Regions from separate parts of the Arthrobacter sp. R4 genome, predicted to be linked through region 3. Evidence: predicted binding sites of a transcription regulator. Region 3 holds the regulator's gene; each other region holds the start of a gene.
The links. The regulator HrcA, encoded in region 3, represses chaperone genes, less so after heat shock. The targets are predictions, from matches to a motif close to TTNGCACTCGNNNNNNNCGAGTGCNAA.

Region 1 (2,262 bases), on a different contig from region 3:
GCTCGGCGTGCCGGGCAGCGACGTTCAGCCGGGTGGCCTGCTCCAGCCCGGCCTGAGTGAAGAGCATGCTCCGGGCGAACTCGCCGAACTTCAGTTCCGCCTTCGTGCGCAGCCGGGACTGCGTGAGGACCGCAGATACCAGCGCGGGGGAGTGGCCAGCCTTGCGAAGGGTTGAATTCAGCTCGAATGAGGTGTCTTCACGGTAGGGGCCAAGGGACGCCAGCAGGTCCCAGCCTTCGCTCGTGAGCAGTGGTGCGATCTGGTCCTGCGGTGCTTGAGCCATGCGTTCAAGAGTAGTGGAGGAGCGCCACGGTGAGATGCCGATAGGGTTGAAGGCATGGAAGACAGCGCAGGCCTACAGCCGTCCGAACAGCCACATTCGAATACCCCAGGCTTGGTGAAGTTCGCCCGTCCCGCACTGATTGCCGGGGTTGCCGTGGCGGTTGTCTGCACTGCCCTGCTGGTGATCATCTTCTTCCTGGACACCTTCAACGCCACCGTGTACTCCGTTGGCGGCAAGGATATCCAGGACGCCACGGACGAGGCACGCGAGATCAGGGACCTGTACTCCGCGGCCCGGCTCGGCGGCGTTATCCTCCTGGTGGTATCCCTGCTGGCCGCAGTAGCCGGCGCCGTCGTCCTGTATCTTCGGCGGGGCAACGGCCGTGATGAGGGCAACGAAGGCGATGAGGAGGTTGATTTCGACGACCTCGCTGGCCGCTGATCTTGTTCACCCGAGGCAAAATTCTGGCACTCGCCTTGACCGAGTGCTAACCCCTTACATAGAGTCGTCATTAGCACTCTCCCTAGGAGGGTGCTAACACATGAAGAGCTGCCAGCCAGGCTGCTGCCGGCACCGCGACGACGGTTTGCCAGCCACGGCGCCCCAGCTCTCCAGTCCATGAATTTGCTGACGAAAAGGAGAGGTCCGAGTGTCGGTCTCTATTAAGCCTCTTGAGGATCGTATTGTTGTCCGCCCGCTCGAAGCCGAGCAGACCACGGCTTCCGGCCTGGTCATCCCGGACTCCGCACAGGAGAAGCCGCAGGAAGGCGAAGTTGTTGCAGTAGGCCCCGGCCGCTTTGACGACAACGGCAACCGCGTTCCCCTGGACGTTGCTGAAGGCGACGTCGTTATCTACTCGAAGTACGGCGGAACCGAAGTCAAGCACAGCGGCACCGAGTACCTCGTGCTGTCCGCCCGCGACGTCCTGGCGATCGTCGTAAAGTAACTCTTTGGATCCCCGTGCCGCTGACCATGCATTCCGCTGGTCAGCTGCGCGGGGTTCTGTCTTGAAAGGACACAACCATGGCAAAGCAGCTTGCGTTTAACGACGCTGCGCGCCGGTCTCTTGAAGCCGGCATCGACAAGCTCGCCAACACTGTCAAGGTGACGCTCGGCCCCCGTGGCCGCAACGTTGTCCTCGACAAAAAGTGGGGAGCACCCACCATCACCAACGACGGCGTCACCATTGCCCGCGAAGTTGAGCTGGATGACCCGTACGAGAACCTTGGCGCCCAGCTGGCCAAGGAAGTAGCCACCAAGACCAACGATGTTGCCGGCGACGGCACCACCACCGCAACGGTGCTGGCCCAGGCCTTGGTCAAGGAAGGCCTGCGCAACGTTGCTGCCGGCGCTGCTCCTGGCCAGATCAAGCGCGGTATCGAGGTTTCCGTCGAAGCCGTTGCAGCCCGCTTGCTCGAGAACGCCCGCCCGGTTGAAGGCACCCAGGTTGCCAACGTTGCAGCCATCTCGGCCCAGAGCGACGAAATCGGCGAGCTCCTCGCCGAAGCCTTCGGCAAGGTTGGCAAGGATGGTGTCATCACCATCGAAGAGTCCTCCACCACGCAGACCGAACTGGTCCTCACCGAGGGCATGCAGTTCGACAAGGGCTACCTGTCCCCGTACTTCGTCACCGACGCAGAACGTCAGGAAGCCGTCCTCGAAGACGCCCTCATCCTGATCAACCAGGGCAAGATCTCCTCGGTCCAGGACTTCCTGCCGCTGCTGGAGAAGGCACTGCAGAGCTCCAAGCCGCTGTTCATCATTGCCGAAGACGTTGAAGGCGAAGCACTCTCCACGCTGATCGTCAACCGTATCCGCGGCACCCTGAACGTGGTTGCCGTCAAGGCTCCGGGCTTCGGTGACCGCCGCAAGGCCATGCTGCAGGACATCGCCACCCTCACCGGTGCGCAGGTTGTCTCCCCGGAACTGGGCCTCAGCCTGGATACCGTTGGCCTCGAGGTGCTGGGTACCGCCCGCCG
Region 2 (2,262 bases), on a different contig from region 3:
AAGTATCCACTCCGGCCTCGGCACAGGCTGCCGCAGGCACCGAGGGCATCCTTCCCAACAAAGCCGCTGAAGACGATCCCCGCCGCTGGGGCGATGGTTCGGAGGACGACCACGACGCCTGGCTGAAGGAGCAGAAGCCGCCGCACTGGGGCTGACGGCCACGCGTCCATTAGGTCACCGCGGGACCTTTGCCTGACGGGCGCCGCCCGACCGAGACAGCTTGGCAGCCGAGGGACATAGGCCCCGGACAAGAGGCGGGCTGGCTCAACCTGGTGGCTGCGTCACCAGGACGAAAAACAGCTTGCCCTGCGTGGAGGCACCCGCCAGGCGGGCTGCCTGCTCAGGGCGGGCCGCGACCACGATCAGGCCGTCTGTCTCGGCGGTACCGAGCCATTCCCCGGTCTTGCCGCCCTGGCCCGAGGTCCAGAGCACCGGGACTGCCGTCGCCAGAACCTCCGGGGGAGCCTGCTGGTCGTAACCGTTGGTGCCCGTGAGCACCACGTTGACCAGCTGGCCCGGTGACACGAGCTGGATGGATGACGGGTCCGCCATCCGCAGTGGAACGGCAGCGGACCCTGGGGGAGTCCCCGTGAGCAGGCCGGGTCCCAGCAGTTGGGCGTCAGTGAGGAGCTGCCCTTTGCGGAGCGGGGCAGCCAACTGCTTTCCCTCTGCCTCGGCACTGCCCCGGATGAATCCCGCAGCCATCATCCCCGGCGGCACCTTGACCTCGGCCACGTCCGAGGGCGCCAGCGAGGAACCGGCCGGAAGATCCCTGGCTGCTGCGAGGGCCGTCTTCGAATCGGCAGGGGCCGGAGTCAGCTGATGGACGGCAACGGCGGCCGCAACACACAGCAGGAACGCTATGGCCAGGCGACGGTTCCGGGCCAGCAACGGGCCAAGCCGTCGGCCGGGCGGACGGCCGGCCGGCTGGGGACGGGTCCTGCGGGGTTGGCGCCCGGGCGCATTGGATTCTCTGCTGCGGCGGGTTCTTTGGTAGGGGTGTAACAGTGCGACAGGCATAGGCCCACGCTAGTTCCGGGCGGCTGGTCCAGGGCAGGCCGGTTGAAGGCTATGTGGACAACCTGAAGCCGGGATTGCTGGGGGCGAAGGAAAGGCGTCGGAAACCGGGGAGGCTAAATTAGCCTGGGAACCGGCCCAGCACGGAACCATTACCGCAGGGGCTAATGAGCGGGGTTGGTCGTTAGCTTGCAGCAGCAGCAGCGGCGGCCGGGGCAGGTGCCGGAGCGGCTGGCGTAGCGGGGGCGGGCGATACAGCGCTTCCCTTGCTGTCCCGTGAGTCCGTGCGGTAGAAACCGGAGCCTTTGAAGACCACGCCTACGCTGTTGAACTTCTTGCGCAAGGTCCCCTGGCATTCGGGGCAGGACGTCAGTGTGCTGTCCGTGAACGACTGGACAATGTCGAAGGCATGGCTGCAATCCTTGCAGGCGTACGCATACGTTGGCACTGGTGCTCCTCCTCTTGGGCAAACGAGAGGTCCCGTGCTGCCAGGACGATCTTTGCCGTCCATTAGCAGTCGCAGGGCCTGAGTGCCAATTCTATCATCCCTGCCGCCAAGGCCAACTGCGAAGGCCAACTCCGAAGGCCAACCGCGGAGCCGGTGCGGCTCAAGCCGTGCGGAGCGGAACGACACCGGAGGGAGTGAGGGCCGCCGGGACCTTCCTGTCAAAGTCCTCGGCGGGGATGCTGCCCTGTGGCAGTACTTCCTGGTCATAGACAATTGCCGCTGAAGGCAGGCCAGGCCGCAGGCCGTCCAGGGAGTTGAGGAAAACGTCGTAGTAGCCCCCGCCTTGTCCGATCCGGTTGCCGTCGCGGTCCACGGCGGTGGCAGGCATAAACAGCGCCGAGACACCTGCCATCACCTCGAGTCCGTGGCGTGTCCCTGCCGGCTCGAGTATGGGGGCGTACCTGCTTCGGACCAGTTCACCGCCCGGTGCCCAGAAAACCCAACTGAGCCTGCGCCCCGGTTCGCAGATTGGCAACAGGACCTTATGCCCTCGGCCGTGAAGGGCATCGATGAGCGGGACGGTGGGCGGCTCGAAGTGGACCCCCAGGTAGACACAAAATGTGGACGGCATTCCGTCGGAGCATTGCTCCGCCCAGTGGAGGCCGTGGTGCGCAATTCCGGCGCCAGCTGCCTCGCGCGTGGCGAGGTCCATGGCGGCACGTGCGGCCCTGTGCCGCGTGCGGATCTGTTCCTTGTAAGAGCTGTTGCCGGCGGTCATGAATGGCTCAACTTCCCGT
Region 3 (2,262 bases):
CCCGGCCGGGGCGGTGGCTTGCCGCGGCGCCGGGGGCATCAGTCGGATCGGCTGTCCTTCCAAGAGGAAACCGAATCCGAGCCGGAAGGACCTTGATTTGCCCCGCCGGTCCTCAAGGGCCACCACATGCATTCCGCCTGACTTCTCGACCCGCGTGACGGCGCCTACCCAGCCGGACTGGACCTCTTCCAGGACCATCCCGCGCTCTACCGGGACTTCAGGGAGCTGATTCCTCACGGGGGCGGCGATCTCCCGGGGACCCCAGTTCTGGTACTGCATGGATGTGTTCCGCCTTGCCTAGATCCTGGCCCGGAATTTCGCCCGGAGCGGTACCAATGCTAACAACGGGGTGAGTCATATTAGACTGTTAGCACTTAGGCATGTCGAGTGCTAAGCCGCGCCAAGACGGCGGCCGGTGCACGCGCCGGGGAAACCGGCGGCCTGTGACCATGGATGGAGGTGGAGTGTGAGCGAGCCGCGCAAACTTGAAGTACTGCGTGCCATCGTTGAGGACTACGTGCACTCCCGCGAACCTGTGGGCTCGAAGGCGCTGGTCGAACGCCACCATTTGGGCGTCTCCAGCGCCACGATCCGCAACGACATGGCAGCGCTCGAGGACGACGGCCTCATCACCGCCCCGCATACCAGCGCCGGGCGCATCCCCACTGACAAGGGCTACCGGCTGTTTGTCGACCAGATTTCGGCCATGAAGCCACTGTCACCGGCAGAACGTCGCGCCATCCAGACCCTCCTGGAGGGCCCGGATGATCTCGACGACGTCCTGGAGCGCACTGTCCGGCTGCTGTCGCAGCTGACCAACCAGGTGGCAGTGGTCCAGTACCCGCACTTGAGCCGCGCCACGATCCGGCACATCGAGTTCGTGTTGCTGGCTCCCCGCCAGGTCCTTGTTGTCCTGATCGCCAACACCGGCAAGGTGGAGCAGAAAGTGGTCGACGTCGGGCAGGACCTTGGCGACGACGCCCTGGCAGGCATCCGGGGGCGGTTCCTCGGTTCGCTCGCAGGGACGCCGCTGAGCCAGTTGACCCAGTCGCTGCCGGCAGTTGTTTCCGGCATGGGCCCAGGACAGCGGCAGGCCGCGCAGGCCCTGGCGCACGGTCTGGAGGTCCTTGCCCACAGCAGCCGCGAAGACCGTATGGTCATGGCCGGCACCGCCAACCTCGCACGGTCCAACGTCGACTTTCCCCTGAGTATCGGCCCGGTGCTGGAAGCGCTAGAGGAACAAGTGGTCATGCTGCGCCTGTTGAGCGAGATGGCACAGGATCCGCGCGGGGTGACGGTCAGCATCGGCCGCGAAAACCCGTACGACGGGCTCACCGAAGCGTCGGTGGTCGCCACGGCCTACGGCCCGGACAGCACAGCCAAGATCGGGGTGCTCGGTCCCACCCGAATGGACTACCCCACCACCATGGCAGCAGTCAGGGCTGTGGCCCGCTATCTTTCGAGGATTCTGGGCCCCTGACAGCAACTGGCCGGGCCCCAGGCAACAAGAGCAGTACAAGCAGTCCGACTGCAGCAGTACAAACAGGAAGAGATACGAACTTTGAGCAGCCACTACGACGTCCTTGGAGTCTCGCCGGAAGCCACCGGGGAAGAGATCAAGAAGGCCTACCGCAAGCTGGCCCGCACGCTCCACCCGGACGTCAACCCCGGTGAGGATGCCTCGGACCGCTTCAAGGCCGTGACCCACGCCTACGAGGTACTCTCCGACCCGCAGAAACGCAGGGTCTACGACACCACCGGCAACGAAAACGGTACCGACAACGGCTTCGGCGGCGGCGGTTACGCCGGACAGGGCTTCGCCTTCCAGGACATCTTCGATACCTTCTTCGGCGCTGGCGGATCGCAGGGTCCGGCTTCACGCGTCCGGCGCGGCCAGGACGCCCTCATCAGTGTCCGGATCGAACTCCGCGACGCCGTGTTCGGGGTCAATAAAAAGCTTGAGGTGGACACCGCCGTCGTTTGCCCCACGTGCAACGGCTCCTGCTGCCGGGAGGGAAGCCACCCGGAACGCTGCGACATTTGCGGCGGCAGCGGCCAGGTCCAGAGAGCGGTCCGCTCCATCCTTGGCCAGGTCATGACCGCCGCCCCCTGCGGCAGCTGCGAAGGCTTCGGCACCGTGATCAAGGACCCCTGCAACGAATGCAGCGGGCAGGGGCGGATCCGTAGCCGGCGGTCAATGACCATCAAGGTCCCTGCAGGCGTAGCCACCGGGACCCGCATCCAGCTGTCGGGCCAGGGCGA

Region 1: groES (co-chaperone GroES) is a predicted target of HrcA. The motif match lies at 748-774, and genes of this name have one in related genera.
Region 2: ACLKOZ_RS12360 (FmdB family zinc ribbon protein) is a predicted target of HrcA. The motif match lies at 1,528-1,554, and genes of this name have one in related genera.

The regions. Positions count from the first base shown of each region.
Region 1 is NZ_JBLWIJ010000017.1:146,654-148,915, forward strand. Features, by position in the region: gene ACLKOZ_RS12245 (THUMP-like domain-containing protein) at 1-283, opposite strand, end outside; gene ACLKOZ_RS12250 (hypothetical protein) at 338-724, shown strand; gene groES (co-chaperone GroES) at 933-1,229, shown strand; gene groL (chaperonin GroEL) at 1,307-2,262, shown strand, end outside.
Region 2 is NZ_JBLWIJ010000017.1:175,046-177,307, forward strand. Features, by position in the region: gene ACLKOZ_RS12350 (AAA family ATPase) at 1-155, shown strand, start outside; gene cpaB (Flp pilus assembly protein CpaB) at 265-1,020, opposite strand; gene ACLKOZ_RS12360 (FmdB family zinc ribbon protein) at 1,202-1,465, opposite strand; gene ACLKOZ_RS12365 (5-formyltetrahydrofolate cyclo-ligase) at 1,626-2,243, opposite strand.
Region 3 is NZ_JBLWIJ010000010.1:268,783-271,044, forward strand. Features, by position in the region: gene ACLKOZ_RS07080 (DUF3097 domain-containing protein) at 1-279, opposite strand, end outside; gene hrcA (heat-inducible transcriptional repressor HrcA) at 467-1,480, shown strand; gene dnaJ (molecular chaperone DnaJ) at 1,562-2,262, shown strand, end outside.